3 regions of the Glutamicibacter sp. BW77 genome follow, and region 1 is predicted to be linked to each of the others. Evidence: riboswitches for the same ligand, from Rfam matches in the RefSeq annotation. Region 1 holds a riboswitch; each other region holds the start of a gene.
What was found. Region 1 has a riboswitch for thiamine pyrophosphate ahead of thiM (hydroxyethylthiazole kinase). Riboswitches for the same ligand answer to the same signal wherever they lie in the genome.
Positions count from the first base shown of each region.

Region 2: linked by a shared signal. The riboswitch ahead of thiO (glycine oxidase ThiO) and the one ahead of thiM (hydroxyethylthiazole kinase) in region 1 are both predicted to bind thiamine pyrophosphate.
Region 3: linked by a shared signal. The riboswitch ahead of thiC (phosphomethylpyrimidine synthase ThiC) and the one ahead of thiM (hydroxyethylthiazole kinase) in region 1 are both predicted to bind thiamine pyrophosphate.

Region 1 covers NZ_NRGT01000077.1:60,136-68,171, reverse strand. Annotated here, with positions in the region: gene CIK74_RS16105 (amino acid permease) at 1-1,284, opposite strand, end outside; gene CIK74_RS16100 (aldehyde dehydrogenase family protein) at 1,361-2,794, opposite strand; gene CIK74_RS16095 (hypothetical protein) at 2,880-4,409, shown strand; gene CIK74_RS16090 (GntR family transcriptional regulator) at 4,406-4,774, shown strand; TPP riboswitch at 4,810-4,904, shown strand; gene thiM (hydroxyethylthiazole kinase) at 4,894-5,688, shown strand; gene thiE (thiamine phosphate synthase) at 5,681-6,322, shown strand; gene thiD (bifunctional hydroxymethylpyrimidine kinase/phosphomethylpyrimidine kinase) at 6,319-7,755, shown strand; gene CIK74_RS16070 (solute carrier family 23 protein) at 7,785-8,036, shown strand, end outside.
Region 2 covers NZ_NRGT01000060.1:28,275-36,310, reverse strand. Annotated here, with positions in the region: gene CIK74_RS09655 (GNAT family N-acetyltransferase) at 37-576, opposite strand; gene CIK74_RS09650 (ThiF family adenylyltransferase) at 599-1,744, opposite strand; gene CIK74_RS09645 (thiazole synthase) at 1,741-2,547, opposite strand; gene thiS (sulfur carrier protein ThiS) at 2,550-2,795, opposite strand; gene thiO (glycine oxidase ThiO) at 2,807-3,925, opposite strand; TPP riboswitch at 3,921-4,020, opposite strand; gene CIK74_RS09630 (GNAT family N-acetyltransferase) at 4,100-5,050, shown strand; gene CIK74_RS09625 (mechanosensitive ion channel) at 5,176-6,453, opposite strand; gene CIK74_RS09620 (OsmC family protein) at 6,774-7,217, opposite strand; gene CIK74_RS09615 (GNAT family N-acetyltransferase) at 7,222-7,725, opposite strand.
Region 3 covers NZ_NRGT01000082.1:22,553-30,588, reverse strand. Annotated here, with positions in the region: gene CIK74_RS16715 (SDR family oxidoreductase) at 1-430, opposite strand, end outside; gene CIK74_RS16710 (glycerate kinase) at 1,137-2,306, opposite strand; gene CIK74_RS16705 (MarR family winged helix-turn-helix transcriptional regulator) at 2,416-2,856, opposite strand; gene CIK74_RS16700 (MFS transporter) at 2,950-4,398, shown strand; TPP riboswitch at 4,593-4,700, shown strand; gene thiC (phosphomethylpyrimidine synthase ThiC) at 4,698-6,440, shown strand; gene CIK74_RS16690 (SulP family inorganic anion transporter) at 7,473-8,036, shown strand, end outside.

The DNA of each region.
Region 1 (8,036 bases):
CACCACGATCAAGATGACAAAAGCAAGGATAGGCCCCAACGGGAATAGTGGTGCCTTATAGGGCAGTTTTGCCAGGTCCTGACCACTGGCTATGTATGCCTTGCGGAACTTGTAATGACTTACCGCAATACCCACCCAGGCGATAAACCCGGAGAGTCCGGAGACATTGAGCAACCAAGTATAGGCAGAGCCCTGGCCAATAATTGCGGTGAGGAACCCGAAAAGTCCTACCGAAGCAGTCAATAACATCGCGGGGACCGGAACACCACGACGGTTTAGGCGAGCAAAGATCTTCGGGGCCTTGCCATCAAGGGCCATCGAGTAAAGCATGCGAGCTGAGGCATATAGCCCAGAGTTGCCCGCCGAGAGAATCGCAGACAGGATCACCGCGTTCATCAACGCGGCAGCAAAGGCGATACCCGCCCGCTCGAAGACCATAGTGAACGGAGAGCTGGCAATGTCAGCTTCCCCGCTGGAAAGCAGGCTCGGATCGGCGTATGGAAGCAGCGTGCCAATAATGAAGATTGCGCCCACGTAGAAGAGCATGATGCGCCAGAAGATCGCCTTGATGGCCTTGGGAATATCGCGCTGCGGATTCTCCGCTTCACCTGCGGCCACACCAACTAGCTCGGTGCCCTGGAAGGAGAAGCCGGCGATCATGAACACCGATACCACCGAAAGCCAGCCGCCCACGAAGGGCGCGTCTCCGTTTGACCAGTTGCTGAAGCCCGGGGTGCTATCACCCATAATGCCCAAGATCATCGCGATACCGCAGGCCAGAAAGACGATGACGGTGATGACCTTGATCATCGCGAGCCAGTATTCACTTTCGCCGAAGGCCTTGGTGGACAGCGCGTTCAGCCCGGTGAGTAGCAGCAAGAAGACACCCGCCCAGATCCATCCCGGAACATCTGGCAGCCAGTAAGACATGATGATGCCTGCCGCCACCAGCTCCGCGGCTACGGTAATGGCCCAGTTGAACCAGTAGTTCCAGCCGATCGCGAAGCCAAAGTGGCGGTTGACGAAGACCGAGGCGTAGGTCTGGAAGGAACCGGAGACCGGAAGCCGGGCACTCATTTCACCCAGTGATTGCATCAAGAGCAACACCATCGCGCCGATGAGCGCATAGGCCAGCAGCGATCCGCCGGGTCCAGCTTGAGCGATAGTGCCACCGGAGGCTACAAAGAGCCCGGTGCCGATAGACCCGCCAATGGCGATCATCTGCATATGGCGGGCTTTGAGACCGCGCTTTAAGCCATCGGTGGGGGCTGCGGGCTTGGTCATGCGAATGCTCCTGAATTAAGGTTTTTGGGCCTTAACAAGCATTCCACCTCGGACGACTCAACAGCTATGAACCGCGCTACAGTAAGCGATCGATAATCTTTCGCTTAGCCCAGGTATATGGAGGATATATTGCGCTCAGAGTGTCAATGACCGTCGTTTTGCTCAGTTCAGAACGAATTTGCGAAAGACGATCGAAGCCAAACTTGCCGTGATACGAGCCCATTCCGCTAGCGCCCACCCCACCAAAGGGCAATGACGGAATAACCATTTGAGCCAGTGGCGCGTTGTGCACGATGGCGCCCGCGCGCACCCGATCGGAAAAGATTGACTGCAGCCGCGGGGACTCACTCATCAGATAGGCAGCCAACGGGGAAGGGCGCGCCGCGATAAATTCGAGCGCCTCATCAAATGAGGACACCTCGATGACCGGCAGAATGGGACCGAAGATTTCCTCTGTCATCAACGGCGAGTCCAGATCAACGTTGCGCATGATGGTCGGTGCGATGCGCAGCGTTTGCTCGTCGTAGTCACCACCGTGGGCAACATCGCCCGAGTCGAGCATGCTCACAAGTCGGTCAAAGTGGTTGCGGCTGATGATGCGCCCAAAATCCTGATGGTTGATTGGATCCTTGCCGTAAAAACTGGTGATTGCCTGGCCCAGACGGTTAATCAGTGCATCGGTATCTGCGAAGGACAGCACGTAGTCCGGAGCGACACAGGTTTGGCCTGCATTCATGAACTTCGCATAGGCCAGACGCTTGGCGGTTGGCAAGAGGTGGTTATCAACCACGGCTGGGCTCTTGCCACCTAGCTCCAGCGTGGTGGGGGTCAGATGTGTCGCCGCGGCCTGCGCCACGATGCGGGCGACCTTTTCTCCGCCGGTGTAAAAAATGTGATCCCAGCGCGCTGCAAGGAGCTCCGTGGCGGTATCCACACCGCCCTCGACTACCGCATAAACCCGGGAATCCAGATACATCGGTAGGAGTTTGGCCAACACCCCGGAGGTAACCGGGGCGAGCTCGGAGGGTTTCAGTAGCGCGGCGTTACCAGCGGCGATGGCAGCAACTAACGGGGCGAGCATCAACTGCAGTGGATAGTTCCACGGCCCAATAATTAGTACTACGCCTAACGGGCGCGGCTCGACCTTTGCGATGGCCGGTTGCAGTGCGAGTGGCACCTTCACGCTAGTGGAGTCCATCCACTCTGCGAGGTGCTTCTGGGCATGGTCAATTTCCGCTCGGACCACGTCAATCTCGCTGAACTTTGCTTCCGTGGCCCCCTTCCCCAGATCCTGATTTAGCGCATCAACGAACTCCCCGGTACGTTCTGCCAGCATTTTTTCTAGGGCGCGTAGCTGCCCGGCGCGAAAACGCCGCGGGTGAGTGATGCGTGTGTCCGCGGAATGACGCAGATGTTCTAAGACCGCTGCAATACGCGAGGGATGTTCATCGACCGGTGGCGCAGAGTCGCCGACGGGATCGGGCAAAGGATTAGAGGTGAAGAGACCCATGGGTTGATGCTACTTCATTAGCTGCCAAGACCTTCCGTTTGTATCATGTAGTTGCTACATTAGTTTTCAGCCAACGAAGGAAATTATGGATCAGCTCTCCTCCGCCACATTCGGAATCGCAATCGGTGCCGCCTTGATCTACCTGTGGCTACGCTTAGTAGCCCAGCAAGACAATCGCCCGGCGCTCACCCGAGCACGCTCGCATTCCTTCTGGTGCGCGCTGATCGCTTTCTTCGTCTGCACTTCTGGCTCGGCCGGAGATCTCAAAAATACCGTCACAGGAACGGGCATTGGTGTCGCGGAGGTTATTGACGCCATCAACCCGGGCCTCTGGTTACTGCTGATCTACCTGCTGGGACTTTATTCGTGGCCGAAGTCGGTCACCGCCGTGCGTGCCGCCTCATTGGAACCTCGCTCGGTGTTCACCCCGTTGCCCCGGGCGCTGAGCCTGATTGCAGTGCTAGTATTTTTTGGCTCCGCAACCGCACTATTCTTCATCCGTGATGTCGCAGGATATCCGGCACAATTTGCCGTGGAGACCTTCGATTCCACGGGCGGCGGCGGGACTCTGCAAAGCGCTCAGGAAGGGTTGGCTGAGGCCGCAACACTCATCCCGTTATATTCTCTGAGCCTGGCTTCGTTAGGTCTTGCGCTGCTTATCGCCACGGCCTTGATTCTGTTCCGCAAACCATTGGGATCGCTGACTCCCCACGACAATCAGGTAATCCGTGCGGTCTGGCTGAATCGACTCTTACGCACCGCAATCCTTGGCTTCGCCACCGTGGGCGTGGCGGCACTGCAGTACAAGTCTTCCTGGTTACTCAACCTGTACCCCGAGGCAGATGATTATCGGATATGGCAGAACGTCGGAAATTTTGCGATGTTGCTCATTTTCATTCTTGTGGCCGCGTGGGCACCTCCCGCAAACTTTGTTAAGAATGCGGACACCGTGCCGAGCAGCGCATTTTCGCGCATGCGCGAAAATCTCTTCTCCCTAGGCTTCATCACCACCGCACTCAGCCTGGTGGGGATGGCCCTGATGCCATGGTCCAGGCAGGCCGAAATTAGCTTCGACACACGCCCCGGGGAGGATGCCCCACAGGTGATGCTGCTACTGGCCGGCTTTGTCGCCCTGTACCTCGCGTTAAACGCCGGGTACTTGGGATATGTGCACCACAGCTCCAAATCCGTTCACCACCAGGCACGAAATATCCGGAACCTTCCACGCTATGTATATATACTTGCCGGGATTTTGATCATCGTCAGTGGCTATCTACTGATCAACCCCCCATTAAAATATTTCTGGGGGCTGGTCAAAGTCGGTCCGACTTTTGCACTGCTCATGGTTCTCGCGGTCCTTGTGCTGACCGCCGGCTACATCTGGTGGGCTCGACGGGTGTCCCTACCCTGGCAGGTCAGTGCTGAGCAAGAAATTTGGTACCGTCGGGTGCTGGAATTTCGAGCGCTGCGTACCGGGACCGCTGCCATCTTAATGATGCCGGGCTGGGGCTATGCGCCAGCCCCGTACCTGTGGGCCGCTGCGGTAATCGTGTTTTGTTGCCCGGCGGTCATCTTCCTGGCTCGGCCAGCGGCGAAGGTACGTCAGCTGGTATGAGCCAACATATTTTTGTGGATCTGAATGCTGCATTGCCACCTTATGCGCAGATCCGCACGCAAATTTCTTCCCTCATTTCGCTCGGCGAGTTACCTACGGGCAGTAAGTTACCCACCGTGCGCGCGTTGGCAACCGATTTAGGAGTTGCTTCGGGAACCGTGGCGCGTGCCTATAAAGAACTTGAAGCTGCCGGGCTGGTGACCTCCCGCCGGCGTGCCGGAACCGTGGTTAACTCCGTGCCCGCTACGGAAGAGATTAGCAATGAGCTGATTGAAGCGGTGGATAAAGTGTGGCGCTTAGCCCGCGAACAAGGCATCGACGAACTGACGGTCAAAGCGCTCGTGCAACGCCGGACGCGAGGATGAACTTGATGTTCGAGCACTAACCTGAGTACGCTCGACCCAGTGACACGGGGTGTCGGATTCACCGACTGAGATGAGACCCGTCGAACCTGAACTAGTTCAAACTAGCGGAGGGATGTCGCATGACTCTAGTGACCGTTGCCCAAAAGTATCGGCAACAATCACCCTTGGTGTTTTGCCTGACCAACACTGTGGTCACAAGTTTCACCGCCAATGTACTACTAGCTTCCGGTGCGGCCCCGGCGATGACAAACCTTCCGGGAGAGGCCGGTCCTTTCGCAGCCGTAGCGTCCGCGGTATTGGTGAATCTAGGCACGCCGAGCACCGAACAACTACGCGCAATGGACGAAGCGGTGCGCGGTGCGACCAAAGCGGGAACACCTTGGGTATTGGATCCTGTGGCAGTGGGCGCCTTGCCGGTGCGCACCGAATTCGCCCGAAAGATCCTTGCCCAACACCCCACGCTAATCCGCGGCAATGCCTCAGAAATCCTCGCACTGGCTGGGTATCAGTCCACCGGGCGCGGAGTAGACGCGCAGGACACCGTATCCGCAGCGATCTCCGCAGGACGCGAACTGGCCCAGAATTACGGGAGCGTGGTGGCAATTTCTGGGGCAGCCGACGCGATTATTGATGCCACGCGCACCACCTTGGTGCATAGCAATGGCATCGGCCTGACCGGGATAACCGGGGGTGGGTGCGCGCTGGGCGCGGTGTGTGCCGGCATGCTGGCGATCACCGATGACCCGTTTGAAGCAACTATTGCAGCTCACGGCATGTATGGCCTGGCCGCCGAGAAGGCGTTGGCGCTCAGCCGCGGTCCGGGAAGTTTTGCCTCGGCTTTCCTCGACGAACTCTCATTATTCGCCCCGGAAGAACTGCTCAATCTGCGCCTTCAGGAGGCAAACCATGCGTGATCTCGGAATTTACCTCGTGGCCAACACCCAAAGCTGCCAGCCACGCAGCACCCTAGAAGTTATTGAGTCAGCGGTAGCCGCTGGAGTTCAATGGGTGCAGTTACGCGCCAAAGATGAAAGTGCTCGCGAATTTTTCGAACTGACTTGTGCCGCAGCACGGCTCACCGCCGGCAAGGCAGAATTACTGGTCAACGATCGGATCGACGTGTTTTTGGCAGCTCGCGCCGCCGGCGCCGCGGTCACAGGAATTCACATCGGCCAGAAGGATATTCCGGTTTCCTACGCCCGGAAGATCATTGGTGAGGGAATCATCGGTCTGAGTGCCTCCACCGATGAACAGCTTGCTCACGCCAATGACCAGGCGCAGTACCTAGATTATTTGGGGGTCGGCGCGATTCGCGCTACTCCCACGAAAAAAGACCATCCGACCCCAATAGGTTTAGCTGGTTTTGCCCGAGCCGCAGCACTGACCACACTGCCCTGCGTGGCAATCGGCTCGCTCACCGCAGCCGATGCGCCAGCATTACGAACCGGCGCGGCAGCCGGTATGGCCGTAGTGCGCGCCATCTGCTCCGCCGAGGATCCGCATTCGGCGAGCGCCGAACTGCTCAGTATTTGGGAGGCAGCCAAATGAGTCCAAACATTCTTTCCATCGCCGGGTCCGACCCATCCGGGGGTGCGGGGATCCAAGCAGATCTGAAGACCATCGGAGCCAATGGCGGATACGGCATGTGTGTGATTACCGCACTCACCGCGCAAAATACCCACGGCGTGGACGCAGTGCTGCCCATCGATGCGCAGTTCGTGGCTAAACAACTCACCTCGGTATCCCAGGACGTGCACATCGATGCGGTCAAGATCGGGATGCTGGCAAATTCGCAGATTGTCGCGGCGGTTGCTGCCTGGTTAGAAACGCTCAGTGCTCCGGTGGTATTGGATCCGGTAATGATCGCCACGAGCGGGGACCGGCTGCTGGAGACTGATTCGGCCTTGGACGCGTTGTTAACCCGGGCAGATGTGCTCACCCCGAATACCGCGGAACTTGCCGCGTTGCTCGGCGAGGAACAGGTCAGCAACTGGGAAGAATTGGTGGCACAGTCTGGACGTCTGGCTGCTAAATACTCGGTGCTGGTGGTGGCCAAAGGCGGGCATCTTCCCGGCGACAGGTGCCCCGATGCACTGGTTGGCCCCGAGGGGTTGATCGCCAGTTTTGATAGTCAACGGCTGTCCACAAAAAACACCCACGGTACCGGTTGTACGCTATCTAGCGCACTGGCCACACAGTATGCGCTGCTCGGCGACTGGGCCGCCGCACTGGGAGCAGCCAAAAACTACCTTCATGCGGCGATTGCCGCGGCCGATGAGCTCAAGGTGGGCAGTGGACACGGCCCGGTGAATCACTTCGCCGCGCTACTGCCGCCAGTGTACAGCGACCCGATGGCCCAGTGGTGGCGAGACATTGGTCAGCTGCGAGAAGGCATCGATGAGCTGCAGTTTATTATCGAGCTCTCCGCGGGAACCTTGGAACGCGAGAGATTCGAATATTATCTGGCCCAAGATGCCCTCTATCTGCAGCGTTACGCGCAGGTGCTCACGCAAGCCAGCACGCTAGCCCCGCAGATCGAGGCGCAGCGGTTCTGGGCTAAGGGCGCGCAGGGGATCTTGGAAGGTGAATTGCAGCTGCACCGCAGTGAATTGCGTAATTTATCTCCCGAACCGAGCGACACCACGCTGAACTACGTCAACCATCTGAGCTCCTGCGCGGGAAACTATGCGGAACTGATCGCCGCGATCCTGCCGTGTTATTGGATCTATCAGGACATCGGCAACCGGCTGAGCGCCGCAAACCATCCCGGTCACCGTTATGAGAGCTGGCTATCCACCTATAGTTCGGTCGAATTTGATGAGGCCACCGCGCAGGCGATCAACATGGTGACCGAAGCCTGGCAGCTTGCCGACCCGGCCACCCGGAGCAGAATGTGGGATGCGTTCAGGCGTTCGGCCGAACATGAGCTGTCATTCTTCGCGCAGTCTCATGCCCAGGGCGTAGACTTCTCTACGGCCTAAACGCGGGGCTACGAATTCTGGAGGAACGCATGAAGTGGAGCATTCACGGCAACGGGAAGACCATCACCGAAGGTGAGGTTGTTGCCCCGGATGAGCGGCTGCATTGGCCGCAGACCATTTCCATCGGAGTCCAGCACATTCTGGCGATGTTTGGCGCTAGCATTTTGGTGCCAACATTGACCGGTTTCCCGGTCACTACGACCTTGCTGTTTACCGGTGTCGCGACCATCATCTTCTTGCTGATGACCAAGAATAAGGTGCCCAGCTATTTGGGTTCCTCT
Region 2 (8,036 bases), on a different contig from region 1:
CTGTGGTGGAACATACAGAAATAGCTTCATTAACGCCTAATAGCGCGCCGTTGAAATCCAATAACGCAGTTTGGTGTTTCCCCCGGTTTCATGCACCGTGGGGCGATTTTCATCGGCTTGTCCGCCGCAGGCGATGATCGTTGCCTGTGAAGCAACGTTCTGCTCATCACAGGTTACCAAAGCCGAGCGCACACCGTGGAATCTGAGCTCTGTTAACGCAAATTCGCACAATTGTGTAGCAAAGCCTTGGCCGCGGAATTCCGGGACCACACCATAACCAAGGTGTCCGCCGACCTCGCTCAGAAAATCGTTGAGCTCGTAACGCACCGAGATACGTCCTACGAGCTTTCCTTCGTGCACTCCGACGAATAAACCGCTGCGCACCCACCCTTCGGGGATGAATTCGCCGCTGCTCCCTTCGCTCATGCGTTGCACGTAGCCGCTCCAGCTTTGCCGGGCTGACCATGTCGGGAGAAAATCAAAATCATCGTCGAGCAATGCGTGATGAGCGGCAATTGCTTGCTGCTCATCGGCTTGGGATAGCTCTCTGATCAGTAATTTTTTGGTTGACTCCATGCCTTCAGTATGTCAGTACTACCTAGTAGTTCACGACCTGACCACGAATCTCGGCTAACCAACGCAGTGTTCCGCCGCGCAGGCTAAGCACCGGGGCAAGCGTTGCTGGCCTCGCCGCGTTGAGTGTGAGCGCGGCGCGAACCGAGCGTGCCCCGGTTTTACAGACGGTCACCACCTGGGTTCCTGGCTCCCAGTGAAACTGCGTCCAGAAGTCACCGGACAATTGGTCTAGGGGCAGATGAATACTGCCCTCAATAGTTGCCAGCGCACGTTCCCATGGTTCTCGCACGTCGAGCAATACCAGTTGGCCTTGGGCTCGCAACTTTTCTACTTCTGTCACGTCGATTTCTTCGCCCGACACAACCACCGAACAAGACTGAGGTTCATAATCGCCAAGTTCTCGGACCGACGCACGCTGTGGGTCGCGGTCAAAACTCAAAATCTGCACGCCGGCGGTCAGCGCATCGTAAAGCCATAGTTTCCCGGTTAGGGGTTGTCCCACTTTGGTGATTATTTTTAGCGCTTCGGTGGCCATTAACGATCCGACCACCCCGCACAGCGCACCAAATACCCCACCTTCGGCACAGGACGGTACCGAATCAGCCTCTGGCATCTCAGGGAAGATATCGCGCAGCATCGGACCGGATTGCGGATCAAATACCGAGACCTGACCCGCAAATTGGAAAATTGTTCCCCACACCAAAGATGTACCGGTAATTTCCGCGGCATCGCTGGAAAGGTAGCGCGTCGCAAAATTATCGCTGCCATCGATCACCACATCGTGTTCGGCAAAAAGTTCCACCGCATTCTCTGGTGCCAAATATGTGGCATGACAGTGCACCGCAACCTCACTGTTGAGCTCAACGGCAAGGCGTTGCACCGACGCAACTTTCAGTGCACCCTGATCCTTTTCACGGTGCAAGATCTGGCGTTGCAAATTTGAGAGTTCCACACTATCCGGGTCGATGACGCTGAGTTGTTTAACCCCAGCGGCGATCAGATAGCTGGCAATAGGACTACCCAATCCCCCAGCGCCGATAATCAATACCTTGGCGTTGGCGATACGGTTTTGCCCGGTGATTCCGACTCCTGGCAGAGTCAGGTGTCGAGAATATCTAGCTAGTTGCGTCGCGGTTAGCTCCCGGGCAAGGCTCGGTTCGGCGCTCACGAGAAGTCACCAATGAGCGCCTGCATCATCCCGGAATCTGGCGAGGAAGCCAGCGCAAGGTCGCGTTGCACGATGCATCCGGCCAGCCGTGCCGCGCGACCTGCACGGACGGCATCACGCATGGCGGCGGCCATCAAGGGTGCGTTATTGGCTCGCGTGACCGCGCTGGCCAACAGTACGGCGTCACAACCCAGCTCCATGGCTTTGGCCGCATCCGAGGCGGTACCTACCCCGGCATCTAAGATGACCGGCACCGAGGCTCGGGCGGTAATAGTGGAAATATTATGTGGATTAAGGATCCCTAAGCCCGAACCGATCGGGGCACCAGCTGGCATCACCGCCGCTACACCCAACTGCTCTAATCTCATAGCCATGACCGGATCGTCATTGGTGTAGGCGAAAACCTGGAATCCGTCATTAACTAGTTCCTCGGCAGCGGTAAATAGTTCAATTGGGTCCGGAAGCAGCGTATGTTCGTCGGCGATGACTTCAAGTTTGATCCAGTTTGTTTCCAGAGCTTCACGCGCCAGCTGGGCGGTGAGTATCGCATCCCGCGCGGTGAAACAACCGGCGGTGTTCGGCAGTGGGCGCACAGAATTGCGAGCTAAAAGTTCGTACACCGAACCACAGCCAGCAGCGGCGAAGTGCCTGATCGAAACCGTAGTCAGCTCCGTACCTGAGACACGGAGCGCTTGTTCTAAAATATCCAGCGAGGTCGCTCCCCCGGTGCCAAGAATGAGTCGAGAAGCGAACCCTACCCCGGCAACTTCAAATCCATCGTTGTCCATCGTAAGTTTTTCCATCTTCAGCCTCCCTGCGCTGCGGTGACTAGTTCTACTCGCTGGCCAGGCTGCAACGAAAAATCATTCCACCCACTGCGTGGCACCACCGCAGAGTCCACCGCGACCGCAATGCCCAGACGTGATCCATCGCTGGCTCTGCCTTCGTCGGTGATTCGTTTTCCGGTATGTGTGGCGATCAGTTCACGCACTGTGCTGTTGGCGGGCATGGTGGTGGGTGTGGAGTTGAGGAAAAGTTCTATTTGTTGCATGTTTTTGTCTCCTAGAAGGTGCTGGTTTGCAGGTGGACTTCGCCAAATCTTTCCGGCGAGACTGCGGCGAGTAGATGCGCGTCTTGTGGGTCATCGAGCAGCAACCCGGCGCCGACCCGTGCTCCGAATGGGGCTAGCAGCACCCCGTGTCGCGAGTAGCCGGTTGACAGGACGAGCCCGGCATCCAGCCGGCCAATCAGCGGCCTGTCGTCCGGGGTGGTGGGACGCGCACGGACGATTGCTTCATTCAGCGTGGTATCCACGATGCCCGGCACAAGCCTGCGCGCATTGTCCAACAACGCATGTAGTTGTCCCACGTTGACCTGCTCTTGTCCGTCTTCCCTGCTTGACGCACCCAGGACCAAACTTCCGTCGGCGCGTGGGACCAGATAGACCGGTTCACGGTGCACAATCCCGCGAACAGTTCGCTTGATCAAGGGGAATCGTGTTGAGCCTTGCAACCGTAAGATATCGCCATAGACCGGGCGTAGCGCGAGGTTTGATACGCCCGGAATTTGCCCCAGACCGGCGGCCAGAAGCACTTGGTCTGCAGGGATTCGCAGCCCGCTGGAGGTGATCACACCGCAGGTTTTTGACCCGTGACTCAGGAGCCCCACCACGGTCTCGTGCACGATGGAGGATTCAAAGTAGCTGATCAGAATCTTCAGCAAAGACCGTGGGTCCAATTGTTGATCTGCGGCGCAGTATATGGCGCCAGCAATGTTTGTCGCCAGCGCAGGTTCAAGTTTGCGTGCGGCGCTCGGCATAAGTCTTTCAGCGCTGAACCCTAAAGAATCTTGTAGCCGCTTTAATTCCAACAGCGCATCCATATCCGCCAGTTCGGCGGCGATCACCAAAGTCGAATTTTCAACGTAAGCAGCGCGCTGGCCGGTGGCCTGAAAAATTCGATCAATAAATTCGGGGTAGGCCTTGGCCGAACAGGACATCAGCCTGTGAAGTTGGTCCTGGCCCCAGGTGGTTTCGGCAGTTGGCGCGAGCATCCCGGCGGCCGCATGGCTTGCACCTAAACCGGGAGCCGGATCAATGATCGTGACTTCAACACCGCGAGCGCGAAGTTCGAAAGCTGTGGCGAGACCGATAATTCCGGCGCCGACAATGACAGTGTGCACGAAGGCAATTCCTTCCTACGGCGGCATGACCCGCATCAGGTGTAGCGGTCGGCACAAAGCCCTCTCAGCCCTTAAGGGCTCCCGCGGAGTACTTGGATTATAAGCATGTCAGGGCTCACAATTACTAACTTCATGACTTCACAGCCATAGCTGTCCTGTGTTTTACTCGTTGCCATGCCCGAATTTTCTGTCCCGGGAGATTTATCTCCTGATCACTTGGTAGCCGCAAAGATCATTGACGGTGAAAAGCAATTGCTAACTCAGCGCATTCGCCACAATCAGCAGGAGCTCAAACGGCTACTTCATGAAGACTTCGAGGAAGTTGGAGCCTCCGGCAGAAACTACGATCGCAGCCAAATCATCAAACTGCTCATGGCTGAACCAGTAGACCAATCACCTACGTTCCAATTGCTCGAGCCGCGTATCCAACAGCTCAGTGAGACTCTGGTGTTACTACGCTGGAAAACCGGCGCGGACACCCCGAGCCAGCGCACCTCGCTGTGGATCCATTCGGCCCATGGTTGGCAGTTGCTCTTCCACCAAGGAACCAAGCTGCCCAAGTTCCCCGCCGATGTCGCGACCTCACCTTATGTCGCGTCAGAGGCTCAAGCTTTTGTTCGTCCGTTGCGTCCTAGCGATGCACCCCAAGTTCTTGAGGCTTTTTGTTCCCACCCCGACATGGCGCGGCAAGGTGAGGTTAAAAACCTTGTCGAGGCAGAGAACTACATTCAGCAGCTACTAAAAAATCCTGACCAACAAGTACCACTAGCGATAGTTCAAGGTACCGGATTAGTCGGTCTAGTCTCTGCGAGTATTGACTCCGGAAATCGCAACGCCTGGGTCTGGTATTGGATGCATGCGGCGCATCGCGGTAGCGGATTAGCTAGCCGCGCACTGGCTGCTTTGGCTGACGAGCTTTTTACCGCCCATCAGATACACCGTTTGGAGTTGGGCCTGCGGGTGAATAATCCTGCATCTAAAAAGGTCGCCGAGCGTTGTGGTTTTGTGCTCGAAGGCCGGGAACGGGACAAGTTCTTAATCAACGGCGAGCGTATCGATGTTCTAAATTATGCTCGGTTGATCACCGACCAAGCACCACCCATCACCGCGCTGGCTTTGCACTGAGGTACGGAAGGATCAATAGTCCAAATCAGACTCGAAAATGCTGGACGTCGCGGCCCATTTTTGGGCAGTAAAAAGGTGGAACCGAGCAATCGGTCCCACCTTTTTGATGCGTCAAGCCCTAAGTATTAGAACTCGTCTGGTGTTGTCGGAGGCGTGGTTGGTGACGGACGAGTTGGAGTCGTCGGTGCCGGACGAGTTGGCACGGTACCGGTGCTAGCCGGTTCGTCCAACTTGTTCAGATCGATCTTCTCCAAGGTACGTGCCGCCGCATCGCGTCCACCCAGTCCGAAGGCTAGGGCTGCTGCTAGTGCCGCACCAATCACGATGGCACCGAAGGCCATGTTGATGATCGAGTCGGCCAGGCCCATGTACTTCAGGCCCATCGCCACGAACAGTGCGATGGCGGTGTAGCGGACAATCTTCGAAGCCGTAGTATCACCCATCAGTCGACGGATGACGTTAGCCAAGACGAAGCCAATCGCGATGATCACTGCGCCGAAGACGACCTTGCCGCCCAGCTCCAGCACCTCGTTGAGGATATTGGTGATTGCCGGGAAATTCAGCATGCTTGCTGCCATCACAGCGAAGAACAGGATAATTGCGATCTTCACGATGGTAGCGAGGATGCCTGATGCGCTCTGGCTTTCAGGGACGACTCCCCAACCGGCCACAACGCGGTCAGTACCGACACCACGAAGCGTGGATTCGATCAGTTTGCCTACGAACTTAGCAATTAGGAAGCCCACTGCCAGAAGAATCAGCGCCATGATGACCTGTGGAATGGCAGTCAGGACGATCTGCAGCATTTCCTGCGCAGGTACCGAAATAGCGGCGATACCAAGAACCTGAAGTGCAGAAATCGAGACAACCAACAGGATCAGTGCAAACACGATGTTGGCGATGACATCAACGATGGTCCGCTGGGTGCGAATTGAAGTTTCCGGATCAACCTCTTCGGCATCTCCGGGGGTAACCTTTCGGACCAAAGCGCTGAAATCAACAGTGCCCAGACCGGTCTGGATCAGCTGCTTGATGACGTTAGCGATCACGTAGCCGATGATGAAGATGAATGCTGCACCGATGAGGTTCGGCAAGAAGCCCATGACTCCGCCGAGCAAATCTTGAACCGGAGAGAGCACCTCGGTCAGCGCGAAGACCTGGAGAATTGCAACCAGGCCAAAGAGCCAGACAATCAGACCAGCAACTTTACCCAGGGAGTCGCCGATTTGCTTTCCATCGGTGCCTTGTTTTTGGAGGAACTTGATCTTGGTGACGAGTTTGGAGACAGCCCATTTAACAACTTTTGCTATCAACCAAGTAATGATGAGAATTACTAGCGCGATGGCTATTTTTTGTAGCATCGACGCCCAGTCAATGTTTCCTAATACGTTCTGAGATTGCATTACTGCTCCTTCAACGTGGGGATGTTTTAGACCCTACGACGAGGATTTTTTGCTGACTAGGGCAAACTAGCGACAAGGGGTGGGTAACTCGAAGAATTTCACGTATTCCACCTTCGGATTCAGAAGTAAAAGCAGTAAGATTCTACGCTTTCGATAACCTTCTTCGCTTATAACCTACGAATCCAGTGATACTTAAAATTATTTCCAGATCCTAAAACAAGTGACCAATATGTGAGTTCCCTGTATAGATAAAAGTAAAAACCCGCCATGAGCAATGCTGAGCTATGGCGGGTCAAAAAATTCATTTAGTGCAGGTAAAACTAACTTTTGGCTATCTCACTGGTGACCTTGGCGCCCAGTTCGACCGTGCGGGAAACGGTGCAATATTTATCATGTGACAGCTTGACGATACGTTCGACCATACCTGCAGCCTTACGCCCCTCTTCGGTGTCCGGGAATTTGAGATCAAACCCGAGACGGATGTCCTCCATCCGGCTGGCGCCATCCTCAGTGAGCTTGTCACCCGATGCTGTCACCTCAAATTTCTCTGGCTCGCTTCTCCGAGTCGTGGCAACGTCAACATCGATACTCGAACATCCGGCGATGGCCGCCAAGAGAAGTTCAACCGGGGTCAGCAGCCCCTCGGCCTGTCCGAACTCAATACTCGAACCGGTTTCGGCACTCGTGGCCTTATACGTACGTGATGCGGTCCGCACTACACTGACTTCACGGACTTCACGGACTTCGCGACTATTTTCACTCATAGTGTTATCGTCGCATGGCCTTGGCGCCGACACTGGCATGACGCAGTAAAATATTCGCCGCGGGTTCGGTGCTCAACTCTTCCTCTGCAGATAGTTCAAATCCACAGCTGCGGAAGAAATCGATTCCTGCGGCATTCTGCGCACTGACTACCATCTGTACATTCGTTTGTTTCGAATGGGCGAATGCCGCCAAGGCTCTGCCTACGCCAATGTGGCGGTGTTCGTGGTGAACCCACAATAATTCGACCCGCTCATCTCCCATGGCCATAAATCCGACGATTTGTGTCCCGAGCTGAGCAACATACACCAGAGCACGTTGTGCATAAACGGTTTCGAGTGTGGAGGCCACCGAATTCAGATCATTAACTGAGAGAAAATCTCGCCGCCCCTCAACCGAGGAGCGCCAGACATCTAATAGTTCCGGCACTTCTTCAACCCCGGACCAGGGACGGATCATCAACAATCCATCCGCCGAACTCGGCGATTGTTCGCCAGGCTTAGAACTCACTGAATTTTCCTCCTTCAACAGTTCCAAGGCACTTCCTACTGCATCGTAACCTAGTGCTTTGACTACTCTCACATCAACTATAAAAATAGGCTCCACGCTAATAGGTGACCCACCGCAGTATTTGCCGCACTACCCTAGTCGCTGGAATAAGCCATCCACGCGTTACATCATCCGCAGTCTCCGGCGCCAACGCAGGCGAAGCGGGTTCCGCAAACATTTCCACTTCCGGGTCACGAATGATTGGTTCGCAATTGACCTGCTCAGTTTTCTGACCTGAGGCCGTCTGCCTCGAAAAGAACCGATTAATAATG
Region 3 (8,036 bases), on a different contig from region 1:
CTTCATGGAACGGAGTATCCGGCATCTCGCCGGCGGCGTAGGCTTCGAAAGGGCCAAGGTAGTGCTTTAGCCCCGTCATCAGAGCCACATGGGCAACCGGCTTGTCCCGCAGCGCGGCCAAGAGAACTCGCAACATGCCTGCGTTGACAGTGATGTTCTCTTCCTCAGAGTCCTGCCGCGACCAAGCGGTGAAGAAGACGTGCGTCGGATGTTCAGGAGCGAGAACGGCCGCCACTGATTCAGCCGAAGTCAGGTCCGCGGAAAGCCAGCGCACTCCGTCGCGATCAGCCCCCGGCCTGCGGGACAAGGCAATAACTGACCATCCTGCGGTGGCGAGGGTCTCCACAAGTGCAGATCCTGCGATGCCCGTCGCTCCAACCACGAGCGCTGTGCGTTGTTCACTCTGTACCGATTTGTCATTGATTGCCATACTGGTGCCAAGCTACGATGCAGGCTAGATATTCCCGGCTGTCCGCCCGGTCGCCTGCTCGGAGCAATTCAAAAGATTATTCATCCGCGCGCGCCCACCCTGAGCGACTCGCTTCTGAAGCTACGCCACTCCCCCAACTCGGCATCTCAGACTCGAAAGATTGGCCTCAAAAACAGCTGAATTTCACGGTTCCTGGCTCCATACACACCACGATTTCCGGGCCGACCCAGATTGTTCGCCCTAGACTTCCCCTCCTACGCAACCAGCTACGTCCTGAACTACGCGTTCAGGAAGCGGACGGTTCGTGCGGAGAACAGGGGAGCCTCGCCGCGCCGTTACACAACAGTTCACCAGCCCATCGCGCATCGCGATCCAGGGCCGAAGCAAGAATCTCTGCATGCTCCTGTTCAACATCGCGTTTCACGTCACGGGCGTCTGGTCCTGCGCAACGCCCATAGGGCTGGATCCGGACCGAGGCGTTTGTGTCGGGTCCGTCTGCAGCGGCACACCACGGCCACTCGCCCAATTTGGTGTGAAAATCTTGGTGTGAAGGATTCAACTCAGGTGTGTAATCATTCGGGTCTTCTGCCGAACTACGCGGGGAGCCATGCGGACAGTGGCAAATATTACGAGGAGCCGGTGCGCGTGATCATGAATGCCGGATTGCTCAGCGCCGATCCGGCAAGCGCCCGAATAGGCGCCTACTTTAATGCAGGTAAGTGCGCGCCACCTGATATGCGGTGCGCCGGATGAGCTCCAAAGCCTGCGATGAAAGCTCACCGAGATCGGCCGGGCCCTGTGCTATCGAATAGGCTGCGAGAATTCCCGACTCGGCGAGCAGCTCCTCGGCAAGGTCTACCGATCCGGCGATCACGATAATGTCTGCATCTCTGCGCGCAGCTTGCAGCACCCCGCTGACCACCTTGCCCTGCAGGGATTGCGAATCCAGGCGCCCCTCACCGGTAAAGACCAGCTGCGCGTCGGCAAGAATCTGGTGCGCGTTCAAAGCCTGCGCTACCAGTTCCCACCCGGGCACGAGCTCAACCTCGCAGTAAGATCCAAGGCAGAGCGCCAAGCCGCCGGCGGCTCCCATGCCGGGCTGCTCGCGCAGCTTTCGACCGGACGCGGTTTCCAAGGTGTCAGCGAGCCGAGCCAGTCCCGCATTCAGTGCTTCCACTTCCTGGGGCGAGGCGCCCTTTTGCGGTCCGAAAACCGCGGCGGCCCCGTTTTCTCCCAGCAACGGATTGGTGACATCGCAGGCGATCTGCCATTTGACTCGAGAAGCTCGCGAATCCAGACCGGAGATATCGATGCTCGCCAGGTCGTTCAGCGCACCACCGCCCGCAGCCAATTCTTTGCCCTGAGCATCGAGGAACTTCGCACCCAGAGCTGCGAGCAATCCAGCTCCGCCATCGGTGGTGGCCGAGCCACCAAGACAAAGAATGATTCGCTGCACTCCAAGCTCCAAGGCTTGAATGACAAGTGGGCCCAGCCCAAAAGTGGTGGCTTGAAGTGGTTGCCGCGGTACGTCACTGACCTGGGGCAATCCCGCGGCTTCCGCCGCCTCGATCACGGCGGTCGTTCCATCTGCAGACAACCCGAAACGCGAGTTGACGGTCCTGCCCAGCGCATCGGTTGTTTCAACGACCTTCGCTTCGGTTCCCCAAGCGTCGATCAACGCATCGAGGGTTCCCTCGCCGCCATCGGCAAAGGGAACGGCGGTGATCGATACCGTACGGGCCACAGAGGTAGCAGCCGCATTCACCCCTGCGGCGATCGCGTCCGCGACTTCGCTGGCCCGGGCGCTGCCTTTGAAGGAGTCCGGAACGATTGCCACATTTAGTGGTTGGGCCGCGGCTGGCGTGCGCTGTGTCATGGACTCAACATTAGGTGCTCTTGAATCCCGGGAATATAGGCAGGCATACATACTTTTGAGCACCAGCGAGCTGATTTATATGCATTACGCACCCTTGACGCGTAGCCGACTACTTACCGCCCTGCTGTTCGCGGTAGTCCTCGATTGACGCGTTGAACTTATGCAGAAGTTCTGCGAATTTGTTGACTTCTTCGGCCGGCCAATCCGAGGTAATGCGGTCGATTGCGCTGACCGAATGCTCGCGAACCTCCGTGAGCCGCTGCTGCCCCAGTTCGGTCAAGGCAAACTTTCGCGCAACACTGCCCGCCGGATCGAGGATTCGTTCGAGATAGCCGTCCCGCACAGCGGTGGTGGTTTGACGTTGCAGGGTCGAGGCGTCGAGGAGAAAAACCGTGCTCATTTCACCGATCGACATCGGCCCCTGGACTTCGATGCGGCTCATCAGCAGATAGACGCTGCGATCCAAGCCATCACCGCTTCGGCGCTGCGCGATGGTGTAGCGGCTGAGCAGCGTTTGCTCATACTCGATATCTGCTGTGCGGCGTTTCATGTACCTAATTCTCCACTTCTACTCATTCGATCATACCCGAACATGTATTATGAACATTTTATGTATCTTACACATTCATTCTGAGAGGCTCTCGTGTCCAAACCCACCTCTGCCGGGATTCCCGGCTCAGGTCTAGCCGTCGCCGTTCTCGCCTCCGCGGGCATCGCTTCGTCGATCACCCAGACCATGGTCACGCCGCTGATCCCACAGCTGCCCGGCATTTTTGATACCTCAGCCTCAAACACCGCGTGGATCATCACCGCCACGCTACTTGCAGCCGCGGTGGCAGTACCAATTTCCGGGCGCTTGGGCGACCTCTTTGGCAAACGGCGCATGCTGCTCATCCTGGCGCTGCCACTGATCCTCGGTTCCATCGTGTGCGCCATGGCCCCCACGGTGGAGGTCATGATCGTCGGCCGCGCACTGCAAGGCCTAGGCTCGGGCATTGTGCCACTGGGCATCGCCATGCTGCGTGACCTTGTCCCGAAGGAACGCCTGTCTTCGGCCATTGCCACGGCCAGCGCCACGCTGGGCGTCGGTGGCGCCATCGGCATGCCGATTTCCGCCGCCGTCATTGATTTCGCCAACTGGCGCGCCCTGTTCTACGGCAGCGCGGTAGTCACGCTGCTGGTAGTTGTCGCCATCTGGAAACTCATTCCTGCCCTGCCGGCCGGCGCCGCCGGACAGCGCTTCGACTGGCTGGGCGCCATTGGGCTGGGCATTGGCCTGATCTCGCTCATGCTTGCCGTCTCCAAGGGCTCCTCTTGGGGCTGGGCGGCACCGCTGACGCTGGGCCTGTTCGGAATGGCCGCCCTCACGCTGTTGCTCTGGGGCATTTGGGAAACACGGACCAAGGATCCGCTGGTTGACCTGCGCACCGCTGTTATTCCGCGCGTGCTGCTGACAAATATCGCCTCGATTTTCGTCGGCTTCGGAATGTACGCCAGCATGCTGGTCATGCCACAGATCCTGCAGCTGCCGTCGCAGACCGGCTATGGCTTGGGCCAGTCGATTCTCGCAGCCGGCCTCTGGATGGCTCCAGGCGGCCTGATGATGCTGGTGCTCTCCCCTGTCGGCGGGCGGCTTTCCGACGCACGAGGCCCGAAGTTCACGCTGGTACTTGGCGTTTCGGTCATCGCCGTCGGCTACTGCCTGACCCTGCTCGGCATGGGTAGCGCGTGGAGCCTGATGCTCACCAGCCTCGTCATCAACGGTGGTGTGGCTCTGGCCTACGGCGCCATGCCGGCGATCATCATGGGCGCAGTCCCCCGCAGCGAAACGGCTGCGGCCAATGGCTTTAACACGCTGATGCGTTCGCTGGGCACGACCACCGGCGCCGCGGTCATCGGCCTGGTGCTGGCCCAGATGACCACCGATTTCGGCGGAGCTTCACTACCGTCAGAATCCGGATTCCGCGCGGCGCTGATACTTGGAGCTGGCATTTCCGTGGTCGCGGCCATCTTGGCGGCCTGCATTCCCAGCGCCGCGAAGAAGAGGGCGATCGAAGTCGACGCGTCGCAGGAACTCAGCCTGAACAAGTAGTCACCCCGGCTCTTCGGAATTGCCGAGTTTATGCTCAGCTTTGACATAGAAACCCCGGGTAATGTCGTAGACACCTCCTTGAAGGTGCGAGTGATGATCGTAAGGCTCCCGTTGGATATTGCCCAACGGGAGCCTTTCACTTTAAAGTTTCTCGTCTTCCTTGCAAGTCCACGTTGCCAGTCGTGATACCTTGTTTGAGACCACACGGGTGCCCTCGCAGGGGCTGAGATCGGGCTAACGCCGTCCGCGACCGTTGAACCTGTCCGGGTAATGCCGGCGAAGGAAGTGAGTTTCCCACAGTGGAACAATTTGAACAGCACTCTGCCCACACCCTTGCCTACCGTGAGTCTGTGGGAATTTCGGTTCCTGTCACGCAGATCCAGCTGGCAGATGCCCCCAACGGCGAGCCGAACGAACCGCTGCAGGTGTACCGCACCAGCGGCCCGGGGAGCGACCCGACCACGGGGCTGAAACCATTTCGAGAGTCGTGGATTCGTGAGCGTGGAGATGTCGAGACCTATGCCGGGCGTGAGCGCAACTTGCACGATGATGGCAGATCCGCGGTCCGCCGCGGCACGGCGAGCGCCGAATGGGCCGGGCGCTCGGCACCACCGTTGCGTTCGGCACCCGGGACTCGGGTCACCCAGATGCACTACGCACGGCAAGGGGTCATCACCCCGGAAATGCGCTATGTGGCCCTGCGCGAAGAATGCGATGTCGAGCTGGTGCGCAGCGAGCTAGCGGCCGGCCGGGCAATCCTTCCGGTGAACATCAACCATCCGGAATCCGAACCGATGATCATCGGCAAGGCCTTCTTGGTAAAAATCAACGCGAACATCGGCAACTCGGCGGTGACCAGCTCGATCGCCGAGGAAGTCTCCAAACTCCAGTGGGCTACCAAATGGGGTGCCGACACGGTGATGGACCTTTCCACCGGCGACGATATCCACACCACCCGTGAATGGATCATCCGCAACTCGCCGGTTCCCATCGGCACCGTCCCGATCTACCAAGCACTAGAAAAGGTCAACGGCGAAGCGAACGAACTGACCTGGGAGATCTTCCGCGACACGGTCATCGAACAGTGCGAGCAGGGCGTGGACTACATGACCATTCATGCAGGTGTGCTGCTGCGCTACATCCCGCTGACCGCCAACCGGGTCACCGGAATGGTCTCCCGCGGCGGGTCGATTATGGCCGGTTGGTGCCTTGCGCATCATCAGGAGAATTTCCTTTACACCCACTTTGACGAACTCTGCGAGATTTTCTCTCGTTACGATGTCGCATTCTCCCTGGGCGACGGGCTGCGTCCAGGCTCCATTGCGGACGCGAATGATGCGGCCCAGTTCGCCGAGCTGGATACCTTGGCGGAGTTGACCAAGCGTGCCTGGAAATATGATGTTCAGGTGATGGTCGAAGGCCCCGGGCATATCCCTTTCCATCTGGTGCGCGAGAATGTGGAACGCCAGCAGGAGCTTTGCGACGGGGCGCCGTTTTACACGCTCGGCCCGCTGGTCACCGATATCGCTCCGGGATATGACCACATCACCAGCGCAATCGGCGCGACCGAAATCGCCCGCTATGGCACCGCGATGCTCTGCTACGTCACGCCCAAAGAGCACCTGGGCCTGCCCAACCGGGATGATGTGAAGACCGGGGTGATCACCTATAAGATTGCGGCGCACGCGGCGGATCTCGCCAAGGGCCACCCGGGCGCCACGGCGCGGGATGATGCGCTGAGCAAGGCGCGCTTCGAATTCCGCTGGAATGACCAGTTCTCCCTTTCACTGGACCCCGTTACGGCGCAGGAGTTCCACGACGAGACGTTGCCGGCGGAACCAGCGAAGACCGCGCACTTCTGCTCAATGTGTGGCCCGAAATTCTGCTCCATGCGGATCTCCCAAGACATTCGGGATGAATATGGATCCGCCGAGGCACAGGCTGCATTGGCCGGGATGGCTGAGAAAAGCCGGCAGTTCCTTGAAAGCGGTGGCAAGGTATATGTCGGGGAAGAGATACCTGTTGGACCCGGCACGCTCTAGAACCGGGAAACCCGAAGCGCAGCCAAAGTGCCTGCACAGAAAGCGCGCTTAGAGTTACAAGTACCTCATTGAAGGTGCGAGTGATGATCGTAAGGCTCCCGTTGGATTGTATCCAACGGGAGCTTTTCAATTTTGGCCGTTCAACCCACTGTGCGGCACGAGCCCGGCGGTTCCCACCCAAGGCCAGGACTCTGTCGACGAAATGATCGGCAAACTTTTCCGGTCGCTCCGGTGTCGATTGCCGAGCGGGCCGACAAGACCTTAGACTCAAAATTCCGCGCTTGCCCGAGAAGCTCCAATAGCCAACACCCAGATCATTTACTCGGTAGTTCTTTTTCTTTCGCCTCCAGATGGATCCTAGGTCCCGGCGCCAGGTAGTTCGACTGCAAGCTACCCGTTGCTTGAATACCGAGCCAAACCAAAGCTCCAGCATAGAGTCGTATCTTAGAGTGGAATTACCTCATTGAAGGTGCGAGTGATGATCGGGAGCATCCCGCCGGGCAACCGGCGGGATGCTCTTGTTAATCGGCAAGATAATCCTCGTCAGCGGGCCGATAGTTGATTGTCGGGTTATCTCGCGGAATTACTCAGCTCAAGCACAGAGTCGACTCTTAGTCTGGAGTTACCTCATTGAAGGTGCGAGTGATGATCGTTAGAATTCCCGCCGGCTTAGCCGGCGGGAATTCTTGGTTAAGCCGGGCGCCCTCGAGCGGCGAGGCATTTCGTAAGAAAACGGTGGTGGCAATTGGGCTCCGACCATGTCCCTCACGCCCACACCACGGTGCACACGAGCTTCCCGGGTTGAAAATCCCACACCGATCGCCAACAGAAATAAAACGTTGTCCACAGAGGCAGCGTAGTTCGGGGGTATTCACCGAGACCCTAAGCGAAGATTGTGTTTGGTGCTGCTCGCCTCGGACATGTAGTACGCATCATGCACGCGGCGCTGGCTGAGGCTTCGGCAAATGAGATAATTTTGTCAGATCCCCTCCGCATTTTCGATTCGGGGATGTCTAACTGAATGGAGCCCCTATGGCGACCGTGGCCACCGACCTGACCCCGCTAGAGCGCCAATCCGTATGGCGCACGCTGAAGTCTCCGAGGCTTCTGAAGACCGAGCTGCTCGCCGGGCTTGTGGTCTCCCTAGCTTTGATCCCGGAGGTAATCGCCTTCTCGATCATTGCCGGTGTGGACCCCCGAATCGGTATTTTCGCCTCGTTCACGATGTCGATCGTGATCGCTTTTACCGGTGGCCGTCCTGCAATGATTTCCGCGGCCGCCGGCGCGGTGGCCCTCGTGGTTGCTCCCCTGGTGCGAAGCCATGGGGTGGACCATCTGTTTGCCGCGGTCATTCTGGCCGGAATCTTTCAGGTCGTCCTCGCCCTGCTAGGTGTGGCGAAGCTGATGCGCTTCATCCCCAGACAGGTGATGCTCGGCTTCGTCAACGCCTTGGCCATTCTGATTTTTCTCTCACAGATGCCCGAGCTGACGGCAGTGCCGTGGGTCGTCTGCCCGCTGGTGCTGCTCGGTCTCGGCATAGTCTATTTCTTCCCTAAGATCACCAAGGCGGTTCCCGCCCCGCTGGTCGCGATCGTG